One region of the Micromonospora sp. CPCC 206061 genome, then DNA from elsewhere that is predicted to be linked to it. Evidence: riboswitches for the same ligand, from Rfam matches in the RefSeq annotation. Region 1 holds a riboswitch; each other region holds the start of a gene.
What was found. Region 1 has a riboswitch for cyclic di-AMP ahead of V6V89_RS20845 (C40 family peptidase). Riboswitches for the same ligand answer to the same signal wherever they lie in the genome.
Positions count from the first base shown of each region.

Region 2: another riboswitch for cyclic di-AMP. It lies ahead of V6V89_RS22910 (coiled-coil domain-containing protein); the one in region 1 lies ahead of V6V89_RS20845 (C40 family peptidase).
Region 3: another riboswitch for cyclic di-AMP. It lies ahead of V6V89_RS19440 (C40 family peptidase); the one in region 1 lies ahead of V6V89_RS20845 (C40 family peptidase).

Region 1 covers NZ_JBAKHX010000030.1:38,006-42,943, forward strand. Annotated here, with positions in the region: gene V6V89_RS20830 (AMP-dependent synthetase/ligase) at 1-74, opposite strand, end outside; gene V6V89_RS20835 (ABC transporter ATP-binding protein) at 71-841, opposite strand; gene V6V89_RS20840 (ABC transporter ATP-binding protein) at 838-1,611, opposite strand; cyclic di-AMP (ydaO/yuaA leader) riboswitch at 1,826-1,978, shown strand; gene V6V89_RS20845 (C40 family peptidase) at 1,986-2,945, shown strand; gene V6V89_RS20850 (sigma-70 family RNA polymerase sigma factor) at 3,177-4,178, opposite strand; gene murQ (N-acetylmuramic acid 6-phosphate etherase) at 4,530-4,938, opposite strand, start outside.
Region 2 covers NZ_JBAKHX010000035.1:62,713-67,650, forward strand. Annotated here, with positions in the region: gene V6V89_RS22910 (coiled-coil domain-containing protein) at 1-978, opposite strand, end outside; cyclic di-AMP (ydaO/yuaA leader) riboswitch at 983-1,125, opposite strand; gene V6V89_RS22915 (cation diffusion facilitator family transporter) at 1,221-2,114, opposite strand; gene V6V89_RS22920 (SMP-30/gluconolactonase/LRE family protein) at 2,196-3,137, shown strand; gene V6V89_RS22925 (HelD family protein) at 3,138-4,938, opposite strand, start outside.
Region 3 covers NZ_JBAKHX010000027.1:22-4,959, reverse strand. Annotated here, with positions in the region: gene V6V89_RS19460 (hypothetical protein) at 1-46, shown strand, start outside; gene V6V89_RS19455 (TVP38/TMEM64 family protein) at 882-1,574, opposite strand; gene V6V89_RS19450 (type 1 glutamine amidotransferase) at 1,571-2,287, opposite strand; gene V6V89_RS19445 (Mur ligase family protein) at 2,277-3,497, opposite strand; cyclic di-AMP (ydaO/yuaA leader) riboswitch at 3,819-3,968, shown strand; gene V6V89_RS19440 (C40 family peptidase) at 3,974-4,798, shown strand.

The sequences.
Region 1 (4,938 bases):
TGCTCGCGTACCCGAGATGCGATCGTCGTCGCGGCCTTAACCTGGGTCGAGGTCATGCCAGCTGACTCAGTCATGTGGGTTGCACCTCGCCCAGATAGGCGCGGATGACGTCCGGGTGGTGCTGGATGTCGGCGGGCGGCCCCGTGGCCACCGCCCTGCCGAAGTCGACCACCAGGACCCGGTCGGCCAGGTCCATCACCAGGCCCATGTCGTGCTCGACCAGCACGATCGGGATGTCGAGCTCGTCACGGATGTCGAGGATGAAGCGGGCCATGTCTTCGGTCTCCTCGACGTTCATCCCGCCGACCGGTTCGTCGAGCAGGAGCAGCTTCGGCTCCATGGCGAGCGCCCGTCCCAACTCGACCCGCTTCTGTACGCCGTACGGCAGCAGCCCGACCGGCAGGCGGCGCCACTGCTCCAGTTCCAGGAAGTCGACGATCTGCTCGACGGCGGCGCGGGCGGCGAGTTCCGCGCGCCGCGCCCGGCCGAGCCACGCGATCGCGGACAGCGGCCCGTAATGGATGTGGTTGTGCCGCCCGAGCATCAGGTTGTCGAGCACGGTGAGGTTCGCGAACAGCTCGACGTTCTGGAACGTGCGCGCCATGCCGAGCGCGGCGATCTGGTGCGGCCGCCTGCCGACCAGGTCGGTGCCGTCGAAGACCACCCGGCCGGACCGGGGCCGGTAGACGCCGGACAGCACGTTGAAGATGGACGTCTTGCCGGCGCCGTTCGGGCCGATGACCGCGAAGAGCTCCTGCCGCCCCACCGTGAAGCTCACCCCGTCGATCGCCTTCACGCCGGCGAAGCTGAGGTGGACGTCCGTGAACTCGAGGATCGTCATGACAACCACCGCTTACGCCGCCGGTAGTGCTTCACGTCGCGGAAGCTCTTGCGCCCCAGCCCCAGGTAGAACTCGCGGATGTCGTCGTCGGCGAGCAGCTGCGCGGCCGGCTTGTCGAGCACCACCCGGCCGGTCTCCAGCACGTACCCGTGACTCGCGATCGACAGCGCCATCGTGGCGTTCTGCTCGACGAGCAGGATGCCGGTGCCGCGCTTGTTGATCGCCATGATGATCTCGCGCACCTGCTCCACCAGCCGCGGCGCCAGCCCCAGGCTCGGCTCGTCGAGCAGTAGGTAGCGCGGGTCGGCCATGAGCGCCCGACCGATCGCCAGCATCTGCTGCTCGCCACCGGACAGGTACCCGGCGGTCCGGCGGCGCCGCTCGGCGAGTACCGCAAACAGGTCGAACACGTCGTCGAGGCGCGCCTTGATCCGCTCTGGGCTGGTGTGGCCGCCGATCCGGAGGTTCTCCTCGACGGTCAGCTCCGCGAAGATCCGCCTGGCCTCCATCACCTGGCAGATTCCCCGGCGCACCAGCGCCGCCGGCCGCAGGTGGTGCACGGGTACGCCGTCGAGCGTCACCGCGCCCTTCGTCACCTCGCCGTCGTGCACGTCGAGCAGGCCCGTGATCGCGCGCAGGAGGGTGGTCTTGCCGGCACCGTTCGCGCCAAGCAGCGCGACGACCCCGCCAGGCGGGACTGTGACGCTGACGCCTCGCAGCACCAGCATCACGTCGTCGTAGACGACCTCGAGGTTCCGCACCTGCAACATCGCCCGACGCTCCTTGTGTTCTACATCACAAGTTACCGGTCATTTAACTAGAACTAACAAGGTCGTCAAGCGACGGTTTGGTCTCGATCCAACACGCTCGGTAACGACACCTACCTTGATGGACTAATCACCCTCCTGCCACTTTCGTCTCAGCGATGATCACGTTAGGTTGGAGCGGCTGGTCCGGTCGTCAGTCACTCCCCCGGGTGGCGCCGGCCCGGTGCTGCCGAATCGCAAATCACGACTACGGTCAGTGAGCGAACCGGGGACCCACCTTGTGCAATGGGGTGAATCCGCACTCGTGCGGTAGGGCGTCCTTCCCGCCCGAATCCGTCAGCTAACCCGGTAGGCGGCCTGCGGAAGAGGGGTCACGTTTGTCACCCGCGCGTACGCTGCTGCGCGCCCTCGTACTGCTCGGTGTGGGCATCGGGCTGACAGTGCCGGCGGTTGCCGCACAGGCGGAGCCGTCCGCGAGCGAGCTGACGCAGCAGATCAACAAGGCGTCGACGGAGCTGGAAAAGATCGTCGAGGCGTACAACAAGGCCGGAGAGGACCTCAAGACCACCAAGGCCGCCGCGCAGGCGGTCGCCACCAAGCTCGGCCCGCTGGAACAGGAACTCGCCGTCGCCGACGCGGAGGTCGGTCGGATGGCCGCCGTCGCGTACCGGTCTGGCCGGCTGGCCAACGCCAACGCACTGCTTGAAGGCGGCACCGGCAGCGTCGTCGACCGCCTGGGCGTACTCGACAAGCTGGCCCGCGACCGCCAGGCCCAGGTTGCCGGCTTCACGGCGACGCAGCAGCGGTATCTCGACGAGAAGTCGAAGCTCGACATCGCGCAGGCCAAGCAGACCGCGCAGGTGAATGAGCTCGCGACGGGCAAGAAGAAGATCGAGTCGGATCTCGCCAAGCTGTACGAGATGCGAGAGAAGGCGTACGGCTCGGCGACCACGTCGAGCGGCTCGTACACCGGCACGATCCCGTCGGTCTCTGGCCAGGCGGGCGTCGCGGTGCGGTTCGCATACAACGCGATCGGCACCCCGTACGTGTGGGCGGCCGAGGGGCCGAACGGCTACGACTGCTCGGGCCTGACGCTCGCCGCGTGGCGGGCCGCAGGCAAGACACTGCCGCACAACGCCGCGATGCAGTGGGACAAGGTGGCACACATCGGCCGAGGTTCGCTGCAACCGGGAGACCTGGTGTTCTACAGCGGTCTCGGACACGTGGGCATCTACGTGGGCAGTGGCAAGGTGATCCATGCCCCGCAGGCCGGCGAATCGGTGAAGCTCTCCAGCGTCGACATGATGACCCCATACGGCTACGGCCGCGTCCGCTAGCTGTTCGGTTCCATACGGGCCGCGGCATCGGCTGCCGCGGCCCGTTGGTGTCGGCGTGTCGTGGGGCCGTGTACTTCGCGCTGACGCAACGGAGCACCCAGTGGTTCGCCGCCGCACCGCCCGAACCGCGGGCACCGCGCGGAGCTGGGTGCTTGAACCAGCCCCTGAATAGACAGGCGAGCGGCCGGCGTCCCACACTAGACGCCGGCCGCTCGCTATTTGTCGATGCTGTTATGCCGCCTGGAGACCCTCGGCCCGGGCCAGCTCGCGGAGCCGGCCGAGCGCCTGGATCTCAAGCTGGCGGATGCGCTCCCGCGACAGCGAGAACCGCGACGCCACCTCGGTGAGCGAGTGCTCCCGGCCGTCTTCGAGCCCGTACCGGGCGCGCATGATGCCGGCCGACCGGTCGTCGAGGTGGTTGAGCAGACCCTCGATGCGCTGCCGCTCCAGGCCGGTGAGCACGATCTCTTCCGGCGACGGAGCGTCGCTGTCGGCCACCAGGTCGCCGAGGTTGGTGTCGCCGTCGTCGCCGACCGGTGTGTCGAGCGACACGGTGTCCTGCGACCAGCGCACCAGCTCGTGCACCCGCTCGACGGGCACGCCCAGCGCGACCGCGATCTGCTCCGGCTCGGGGTCGCTGCCGAGCTCACGGGTGAGCTGGCGGGCGACGTTGCGCATCCGGTTGACGTCTTCGACCAGGTGCACCGGCAGCCGCACGGTGCGCTCCTGCTGTGCGATCGCCCGGCTGATCGCCTGGCGGATCCACCAGGTGGCATACGTCGAGAACTTGAACCCGCGCTCGTAGTCGAACTTCTCGACCGCGCGCACCAGGCCGGTGTTGCCCTCCTGGATCAGGTCGAGCATCGGCATGCCAGACCGCACGTATCGCCGCGCGATCGACACGACCAGCCGTAGGTTTGCCCTGATGAACAGATCCTTGGCCCGCTCGCCCTCGATGACGAGGCGCTCCAGCTCTTCCGCGCCCACGCCCTGCGGCACCTTCCCCTCGTCGAGGAGGTGCTCCGCGTACAGCCCGGCCTCGATCGCCTTGGAGAGGTCGACCTCTGTGGCGGCGTCGAGCAGCGGCGTGCGTGAGATCTCGTGCAGATAGACGCCGACCAGGTCGCGTTCCTCGGCGACCTCGTCCGTGCGCATCACCACATTGCTTTCCACGTCGCTCACGATCCCCTCGCTCGCCCCACTTGCCTTGTTACCTGCTGTCCCGACGTTCATCAGCCCTCCCCCGTAACCTCCGGTATCCCCCGCGGTGCTGACACCTACACAACAGTTGAGACGCGCTTGGGATTCCGTCTCGTGAGTCGAAAGTGTCACGAATGCCTGAGTAATAGCTGAGAGCCCGGTGCGTACTTGCTGTGCACTGCGCTCTATCAAGGGATTCGGCTACAACCTGGGGGCGGATTGGACGGCCACTGTGCACGTTTCGCCCAGTCAATGACATCACCTGGTGTTGGCCCGCACAGCGATCCGGCTCACTACCTGTCTGCGATCCTCGTCACTTCACAGTACGCACGTACGCCGTCGACGGTTCAGCGCTTGTTCAGGGCATACCCGTGGCGCGGCACACTATGCGAGGTGAGCCAGGGCCCTGCGAACGTGGCCCGCCGAGCGTCCCAGCGCCGCCTTGGCACCGTCGACGTCGGCGCCGGACATCAGCGTCACGAGCGCGATCTTGAGGTCGCCGCCGGCCTCGGCGAGCGCCCGCTGGCAGTCCTCTTCGCCCCGGTCGGTCGCGGCCATGAGGATCGAGATCATCCGGCCGCGCAGCTTCGCGTTGGTGGCGACTAAGTCGATCATCAGGTTCGAGTACACCCGGCCGAGCCGGACCATGACCGCGGTGGAGAACGCGTTCAGCACCAGCTTCTGTGCGGTGGCCGCCTTCATCCGGGTCGAGCCGGTGATGACCTCCGGGCCGGTGTCGACGCCGATGAAGACGTCCACCTCCGCGGCGGCCGCGGCGGCCGGGTCGGCGGCC
Region 2 (4,938 bases), on a different contig from region 1:
GTGGTCGGTGTGTTCCGCGGACGGACTGCCGCTGCCGCTGTACGACCTCCAGCCGCTGCTGGGCAACCAGATCCGGCGGAACCAGATGACGTAGAGCACACCGAGCGCGCTCGCGTTCTTGATGTAGAAGTTCGCGAGGCGGTCGCCGTAGTCCCTGTCGCCGCCCGTGGCCACCTTGCCGAAGCCGCTCGCCGCTGAGGACCAGTCACACGCCCGGCCCTTCGGGTGCTCGCCGGAACCACCGCTGCGCCAGCAGTAGACGTACCGGCTGAAGCCGGCTTCCTTCGTCTCCCTGTACGCGTGCAGCAGTCGCGGCGTGACGCAGCCGCCGGTACCCGTCGGGTCCTTGACGCTGCACCCGCCGGAGCCGCTCGGGCCCTGGCTGGCCGTCGCCGCGCCGGAGCCGCTCGGGCCGCTGGAACTGCTGCCGCCGCCGGCGTTGGCCAAGGCGTTCTCCGCCTGCTTCTTGCGGGCGGCCATGACCTGGACCTGCTTCTGCTGCTCCCTGACCTGGTTGTCGATCGCGAGCTTGGTGTGGGTGGCGTTGTTGCGCGCGTCGATGAGGTCGCGAAGCTTCTTGTCTTCGCTCTCCGCGAGCGTGTCGAGCGCGGACGCCCGGTCCATGAAGCCTTCCGGTGTGGAGGCGTTGAGCATGGCGGAGATGGGGCCGAGCCGGCCGCGCTGGTACGCCACGTTCGCAAGCTCGCCGATGACCTGAGTCTTCACAGCGAGGTCCTGCTCGAACTTCACGAGGTCGACGCGGAGCCGCTCCTGCTCCTTTTTGGACTTCGCAAGCGCGTCCTGCGCGACGATGTACCCCTTGCTCGCTGTTTCCAGTTGCTCGCGCAGTGTCGCCGTTCCACCCTCGTCGTCGGTGTTTGGCGCGGCGCCAGCGGGTTGAGCATGGATGCCGACCAGAGCGAACGTCGCGGCGACGAGCACCGCGAGCAGCCCTACCCGGCTGCGGGCATGAGCCATCAACCATCCTTCCAGTCAGCCGCCGACCGAGTTAGCTGACGGGTTCGGGACGGAAGTATCCCTACCGCTCGCGCGGATTCACCCCGGTGGAACTCGTGGTTCCCCGGCTCGCCACGCGTTGGCGCGGCGATTAGGCGGCAGTCACCACCGGCACCGGGGGGCGCCGCCGGGCGGTGACCGGAGCCGAGCGTACCGGGTTCCGGTCGATGTGCCCACCCGTTGCACGCACGGTCACAAGCCCGTCACCAGGTGGTTTGCCGGCATGCTTCGGCGGGTTCGACCTGGAGCGTGGCGTGCGCGATGTCGAAGTCGTCATGCAGCGCCTCGCGCGCTTCGACCAACACCGGTCCTACCTCCGCGGCCGGGTCGAGCGTCAGGTGCGCGGAGACGACGTCCATGCCGGAGGTGAGTGTCCACACGTGAAGGTCGTGCACGTCGCACACTCCAGGCACCGCCGCGAGCCTTGCCCGCACGGCCGCCACGTCGACGTGTGCGGGCGCGGCCTGCACGAGGATGCGGACCGCGGCACGCGCGAGCCGCCAGGTGCGGGGGAGGATGAAGACTCCGACCGCGACCGCGACGATCGGGTCGGCGTACCACCAGTCGGTGAGCGCGATGACGACGGCGGCGATGATGACGCCCACCGAGCCGAGCAGGTCGCCGAGCACCTCGAGGTAGGCGCCGCGCACGTTGATGCTCTCCTTGGCGCCCGAGCGCAGCAGCGCGAAAGCCACCACGTTGGCGATCAGACCGGCCACCGCGACGGCGAGCATCGGCCCGGCGGGCACGTCCGGCGGGTCGCCGAACCGGCGCATCGCCTCGATCAGCACGTAGAGAGCGACGCCGAAGAGCAGGACCGCGTTGGCGAGGGCGGCGAGCACTTCCAACCGGTACAGGCCGAAGGTGCGCTGCGGGTCCTTGTCGGCGCGGCGCGCGGCCGTCATCGCGGCGAGCGCCATGCCGATGCCGAGCACGTCGGTGAACATGTGCCCGGCGTCGGAGAGCAGTGCGAGCGAGCCGGTGACCAGCGCGGCGGCCCCCTCGACGAGCATGAAGACCCCGAGCAGCGCGAAGGCTGCCAGCAGGGGGCCGCGGTGCTTGGCGCCCGCCGTCCCGTGATCGTGTCCAGCTCCCACGCTCTCCAAAATATGCTGACATTGCTATGTATGCAAACATGGCACTGGGAATCACTGTCGAATCGGGGCATAGTGATGGGCGTGGATACCAACAGAGACATCACAGTGACCCGCAGAACGCTCACCACGTCGATGCTCGCGGCAGTCGCGGCGGCGGCCACCGTCTCCGTACCCACCCGCGCCAGCGCCGGCCACAAGCACCTGCCCGACCTCATCAACCTGCCCAACGCGTTCCAGCCCGAAGGGATCGCGATCGGCCAGCGGCCGTACGCGTACTTCGGCTCGCTGGCCACCGGCTCCATCTACCGCGCCAGCCTCGTCACCGGCCAGGGCCGGATCATCTCCACCGGACCGGGCACGCCGTCTGTCGGCCTGAAGATCGACCGGGCCGGGCGGCTCTTCGTCGCCGGCGGCGCGGCGGGCGACGCGCGGGTCGTCGACGCGCACACCGGCGAGGTGCTGGCCTCGTACCAGTTCGCGAGCGCGCCGGCGTTCATCAACGACGTCGTCCTCACGCCGCGCGGTGCCTTCTTCACCGACTCGCAGAACCCGTTCCTGTACCGCGTGCGGCTCGACCTGCCGAGTGGCTTCACCCCTGTGCCGCTTAGCGGCGATCTGGTCTACCAGGCCGGATTCAACGTCAACGGCATCGCCCGCACACCAGACGGCACCGCGCTGCTGGTCGTACAGTCCAACACCGGCGGCCTCTTCCGGGTCAACCCGGCCACCGGCGCGACCACGCGGGTCGACCTCGGCGGCGAAGTGCTCACCAACGGTGACGGCCTGCTGGTGCTCGGCCGCACGCTGTACGTGGTGCAGAACCGCCTCAACCGGGTCGCCGTGTTCCGGCTCGACCGGGCGGGCACCAGAGGCGCACTGGTCACACACCTGTCCGACCCGCGATTCGACGTACCGACCACCGTGGCCGCCTATGGCGACCGCCTGTACCTGCCCAACGCCCGCTTCGGCATCGTCGTCACGCCGGACACCCCGTACACCGCGGTGGCGATCAAGCGCCCCTGATCATGGTGTGGAGATGGTGATTAACCGCTGCGTGGCACGGGACAGGGCGACGTAGAGGGTGCGGGCACCGTCCTGTACCCGGATCTCGTCCGGTGCGACGAGCACCACACCGTCGTACTCCATGCCCTTCGCCTGAAGGCTGGTCACGACCTGCAACCGCTCGGCGGGCAGGTCGGTGAGCCAGCCGGCGACCTCGTCGCGGCGCGGCACCGGCGTGATCACGCCGACCGTGCCCTCGACGTCGGCGAGCAGGCCGGACGCGGCCTTCCGGGCCGCGTCCGGCAGGTCGGCCGCTGCCACGGTGTGCTCCTCTGGCTGCACCCCGGTCGAGCGGACCGCCCGTGGCAGTGTGAGGTCGGGGTACACCTCGCGGATCACCTTCGCCGCCAGCGCGAAGATCTCGGCCGAGTTGCGGTAGTTCGTGGTGAGCGTGAAGTCGTGCCGCTTTCGCGAGCCCAGCGCCCAGTCGCGCGCCTTGGCCAGCTCACCCGGATCGCCGGTCCACGCGGTCTGTGCCGGGTCGCCGACCACGGTCCACGAGGCCAGCCGGCCACGGCGACCCAGCATCCGCCACTGCATCGGAGAGACGTCCTGCGACTCGTCGACCACCACGTGCGCGTACTCGCGGTAGTCGTCCGGGCGCTGCGTGGCAGCGGCGCGCGCCGCGCGCTGGCGGTCGGCGTACGTGGTGACCTCGCGGATGCCGTCGACCACGTGGTACGGGTCGCGCTTGGGCTTCGGCGGCTGCGGCGGCTTGCCGAGCAGCTCGTCCAGCTCGTCGAGCAGGGCCACGTCGGCGATCGTCGGGTCGCCCGGCGTGAACGCGCCGGTCAGCGTCTTGATCTCCGCGTTCGAGAGGATGCCGGACGCGTACGAGCGCAGCCGCTCCGGGTCGGCCAGCCAGGCGAGCACGTGCCGGGGGAGCAGCCGCGGCCACCAGGCGCGCAGGAAGTCCCGGAAGTCCGCCCGCTCGGACAGGTCGTCTTCGAACTGGACCTGCTCCGGCAGCCGGTTGATCCGCAGCCGTTGCGCCTGCGCCCACAGCGCGTCGAACAGCCCGTCGATGCCGGCCCGCCGTACCTCGTTGCGGCGGGCGCCGCGGCTCAGCGCCCGGGCCCGGATCGCGTCCAACTCCGGCCGGGTCAGCCGCAGCAGCGCGCCGTGGTACAGCAGGCGCAGCTCGGTCGGCCCGTTCGGCACCGCGTCGCGGACCGCCCGCTCAAGCACCCGGCGCATCCGCAGCGAGCCCTTGACCGCGGCCACCGCACCCTGGTCTGTGCGCGTCGCGACCAGCCCTGGAATCACCGAACCGAGCGACCTGAGGGTGGCCGTGTCTTCACCCAGCGAGGGCAGCACCGAGGCGATGTACTCGACGAACACCCCCGACGGGCCGACGACGAGGATGCCGCCGCCGGCGAACCGGCTGCGGTCCGAGTAGAGCAGGTACGCAGCGCGGTGCAGCGCCACGGCCGTCTTGCCGGTGCCGGGCCCGCCGGAGACGATCGTCACGCTCGCGGCGGGGGAACGGATCGCCTGGTCCTGCTCGCGCTGGATGGTGGCGACGATGTCACGCATGCCCCGCCCGGTGGCGCGGGCCAGCGTGGCGAGCAGCGCGCCGTCACCCACGACCCGCATGTCCGGCGGTGCGGCGGCCGGGTCGAGCAGGTCGTCTTCGATGCTGGTGACCTTCTCGCCCGACGACTGGATCATCCGGCGCCGGATCACGCCGCGCGGGTCGGCGGCGGTGGCCTGGTAGAACGCCGCCGCGGCCGGCGCCCGCCAGTCGATCACCATGGGCTCG
Region 3 (4,938 bases), on a different contig from region 1:
CCTGGACCGCAACACCGACGGCACCGCCTGCGGCCCCGGCGACTAACCCCGCCACCCCACGCCCTGCGCCCGCCCCTTCGCGTACCGTCGCGGGTTGCGCGGGTTGCGCGGGTTGCGCGGGTTGCACGGGTTGCACGGGTTGCGCGGCGCCCGCGGGTTGCGCGGCGCCCGCGGGTTGCGCGGGCCCCGTTCCGTCGATCAAGGGCAAACGCACGTGGTTGGATCTCTTTTTCGCGTGCATTTGCCCTTGATCGACGAGGTCTTCCTTGATCGCGGCCCGGCTGGGCCGTGGTCTGCTCTCGCGCGGGCGCGGTGCGCGCCGATCGCAGCGCGGGGGCAGCGCGCTCCGCGACAGGTGAGGAGCCCGGACGGCTGCGCGGCGGTTGCCACGCCCTGCGCTGGCGGGGACGCCGCGTCCGCCGATCAGGGACGCGCGCGACGGCGGGCGCCGGGCCGCGGCCCGGCAGAGAGCACGAACGCGGACGCGGCGCGTCCTCCGGCGCGGCCCTTCGGCCCGCTGCATCTCCTCGCCGATCAAGGGCGATTGCATCGATCAAGGGCAAATGCACGTGGAAATGAGATCGAACCACGTGCGATTGCCCTTGATCGCGGCATGGGCCGCGATCTGCGGCCGGCATGGAGGGCGAGTTGGCCGCGCGCCCGCAGCAGCGCACGCGGTTCGGGTCTCGCGCTCGGGTGAGGCGCGACGAAGAGCGCCCGGCCGCCGCAGCGGCGCCTCATGGGCCGCTTTGTCCGTCGATCAAGGAGATTTCCATCGATCGAGGGCAAATGCACGTGGAAATGAGATCCAACCACGTGCGTTTGCCCTTGATCGACGAGTAGAGGGGTGCGGGTGCGTCGGGGGCTCCGCGGCGGCGGTGTTAGGGGGTGGCGAGGGTGCGGTTGGAGGCGCGGCGCCAGCGGGTGACGATTATCGTGGTGGCGATCAGGCCCAGGCCGGCCGGGGCGATCGCGAACCAGTTGATGTCGCCGGGCGAGGCTACGGCGGCGCCCACGGCCGCGTACCCGAAAGCTGACGGCACCGACGCGAGCACGCTGCCGATCAGGTATGGGCGCAGGCGGGCGCCTGTGGTCCCGTACCCGTAGCTGATCAGGCCGAAGCCACCGACAGGCAGCAAGCGGACGGTCACGACGCCGAACACGCTCTGCCGCCCGAACCAGCCGTCGAGCCTGGCCAGCCGCCCGCGGACCCGGTCGGCGACGAAGTCGCGGCCGAGCAGGCGGCCGACGGCGAAGCCGAGGGCGGCGGCGAGCAGCGCGGCGGCGAGCGCGTAGCTCGCGCCGCCAACCGTGCCGAACAGCGCTCCCCACGCTACCGAGACGAGCGTGCGGGGGATGAGCACGATCATCATGAGGGCGCCGAGCAGCACCGCGGCGGGGGGCGCGAGGAGGCCGAGCCGGTCGACGATGCGAGGGGCGGCGGCGAGGTCGGGCTGCGGCAGGAGGAGTACGGCGAGGCCGCATACGCAGAGCAGGACGAGGAGCAGGGCGAAGCGGGCAACCTTCGGGTCACGGAGGCCGTCACGGAGGCCCGCTCCGAGGCGCGCGATCATGAGGCCGCCGTGGCGGCCGTGCGCTCGGCGCGCAGCCGGTCGGACCAGGTGTCGTCGAGAGGGGCCAGCACGTCCATGCCGGTGGCCCAGCGCAGCAGCAAGTCGGCGATGGCCGGGTTTCGGGCGAGGGCGGGGCCGTGGGAGTACGTACCGAGGAGCTTGCCGCGCCAGGCGCCCTCGGTGCTGCCGTCGTTGCCGATGCCGGTGGTGACCCGGGCGAGCGGCGCGACGCTCGGGCCGAGGTGGGTGCGGCCGCCGTGGTTTTCGAACCCGGTCAGCGGGGGCAGGCCGAGCCGCGGGTCGATGACGCCGCCCAACTCACCGACGGCCCGGCTGGGGCCTCGGTCGGAGTGCAGGTCGAGCAGGTTGAGGCCGCCGCACTTGGCACCCTTGGCGAAGAACGAGCCGCCGAGCAGCTGGTACCCGGCGCACACCGCGAACACCACCGAGCCCTGCGCCACCGCGCGGTGCAGGCCGCCGTCGGCGAGCAGTCGCTGCGCGGCGAGCGCCTGCGGGCCGTCTTCGCCGCCGCCCAGCAGGTAGATGTCGGCGCTGTTGGGCAACGGCTGATCGGATCGGACCTCGATGGTCTGCACGGGAAACCCGCGCAGCGCGGCCCGGCGGGCGAGGATCAGCATGTTGCCGCGGTCGCCGTAGGTGGACAGCAGGTCCGGGTAGATCCAGACGATGCTGATAGCGCTGTCAGTTGACACGGTCCAACTCCGCTCGGATGTCCTGGAACGCCGTGTAGTTGGCGATGACTTCCAGTCGGCCGGGCGGCACCGAGGTGACCGCCTCGTCGAAGGACAGTACGTGGCGGAACGGCACACCGTTCACTTCCAACCGTACCGCCAGGTCGTACGCCCGATCACCGGTGATCAACACCTGCCGGCCCCGCAGCGGCGCGAAGTCGACGTCGAAGAGCCACGATGTGTCGAGGCCGTCGGGGTCGCGCGCGTTGATGGACAGCAGCGTCGGTGCGTGATCCACCATGTCGAACGCCTCCAGCCAGCTCGCCGGGTTCTTTGCGAGCAGCAGCCGGATGTTTCGCCCGTCTCGCATCACCTGCGCGTAGCGGCCCGCCACAGAAGTCACAGTGGACAGTCGACCGACCGCGTCGGTTGGGCGTACTCCAAACTGTGATGCCACCGCCAGCGCGGTGGCCGCGTTGCCGACGTTGACTTTTCCTGGAATCTGCAGGTTGACCTTATGCCACGCGCCACGCGGGTCGATGACGCCGTCGTCTTCCACCGTCCACTGTGGTGTAGGCCGGCGCAGCGGGCAATTGACGCACCACCACTGGTCGGCCTGGCGTTCGATCGGCGCACCACACTGTGGACAGACCCACGAGTCGTCGTGCCAGCGCTGCCCCGCGCTGAACCACGTCACCTGCGGCGAGGCGACCGCCGCGTAAACCACCATCGGGTCGTCGGCGTTGGCGACCACCAGGATGTCGGGGTGGTCGGCCAGCGCGGTGCGCCAGAGGTCGGCCATCATGGCGACCTCCTTCGCCCGGTCCAGCTGGTCACGCGAGAGGTTGAGAAGCGCGACCACGCGGGGCGTGGTCGCCGCGATCACTTGCGCTAGGTAATGCTCGTCCACTTCAAGTACCGCGTACGGCGTGTGCCCAGCCTTGGCCAGTGCCGAAGTGTGCCCAGTGGGCATGTTCGCACCGTAGGAGTTGGTGGCCACCGGACCCAGTACGCCGACCGCCGCGGCCGTGAGCCGGGTCGTGGTGGTCTTGCCGTTGGTGCCGGAGACTAGGGCGATGGCACGTCCGTTGGCGAGGTGGGCGAGCAGGTCAGGGTCGATCTTGAGGCCGATCCAGCCGCCGATCACCGAGCCGTCGCCGCGCCCGGCTGCCCGCGAGAGTGCCGCCGCCGTACGCGACACCGAGCTGGCGACCTTGGCCCGCAGGGGCATCTTGGCCGTGTTCCCGTCCGTCACGCGAGCGAGGGTACCGGAGGAGGTTTGATCTCCGGACACGGCAAAGTTGTGTGGCCTTATTCACCGTTCATGGTCAACATCCCGTCATGACCGCGTTGACGCTCCGTAGTGACATTTCGGACAGCGCCCTCCGCGCCCGGGCATTCGCTGGTGTGCCAAATTCGGTCCGCAAGATTTCGATTACTCCGCGTCGATCCCGGCATCGGCTACAAACGTTGAGCCGGCCTTCATCGTGGCCCGGCCGCACCGCGGGACAACGCCGAGCCCTGCCCATCCCGAGCGGTGCAACCGACATCCGACAACTCAACGGCGGATCGGGCAGGGACGGGGGAACCAGGTTAGTGATCTGTTCCCGGATCTTGGGGTGAAGCCGCGCGGGGAGCGCGGCCGGGCAGCCTCTGCGCCCGAACCCGACAGCTAACCCCGCAGGCGTGCCGGAGGGATCTCATTCCGTGCACGAACACAGTTCGAGCCGGCGGCGGCCTGTCCGCGCCGGCAAGCTAGCGCTCGCTTTGGGGATCTGCCTCTGCGCCGGCCAGCTCGTGGCCGGCGCCGCCGTGGCCGCTCCAGCATCCGCGGCCGCTCCCGTGACCACCGCCGCCTCCCAGCAGGCCGCCGCACCGGTAAACGTGGCGATCAAGCTGACATCTAGCACCAGCAAGGTGGCGTGGGGCTCGGCGGTCACGCTGACCGCGCGCGTCAACGACCCGAACACCGGCGCGGCCGTGACGGGCGGAAACGTGCAGTTCCAGGCGTGGCGCAACGGCGGGTGGCAGACCTGGCAGACCAAGGCGGTCACGAACGGCACGGCGACCTACCGCACGACCCCGTACGTCACCGGCAGCTTCCGGCTGAAGTACACCAGCCTGCCGGGCAAGTACCGTTGGACGGCCAGCGCGTCCATCCGGGTCAACGTGGTGGCCAGCCGGGCCAAGGTGCTCTCCGAAGCGCGCAAGCACGTCGGCAAGTCATACCGGTACGGCGCGAGCGGGCCAGGGTCGTTCGACTGCTCCGGCTACACCATGTACGTGTACCGCAAGGCCGCCGGCATCAAGCTGCCGCACAAGGCCAACTCGCAGCAGCGGTACGGGCGGGCGGTCGCCAAGTCGTCGGCCCAGCCCGGTGACCTGATCGTCATCCGGAGCGGCACGTACGGGTACCACGTCGGCGTCTACGCGGGCGGCGGCTACATGTACGACTCACCGAAGCCCGGTGTGAAGGTCGGCAAGCACAAGATCTGGACGTCGAGCTACGTGGTTCGGCGCCTGGTCGGCTAGTTCCCTACACCCATCCCCCCGCGTCCGCGATCAAGGGCTGAGGCGTACCCCCCGGCGCCTCGCCCTTGATCGCGGGCCATTTCACGCCCGGTCTCATCCCTCGCTCGCCCCGGCCCGCCGCGCCCCGGCCCGCCGCGCCC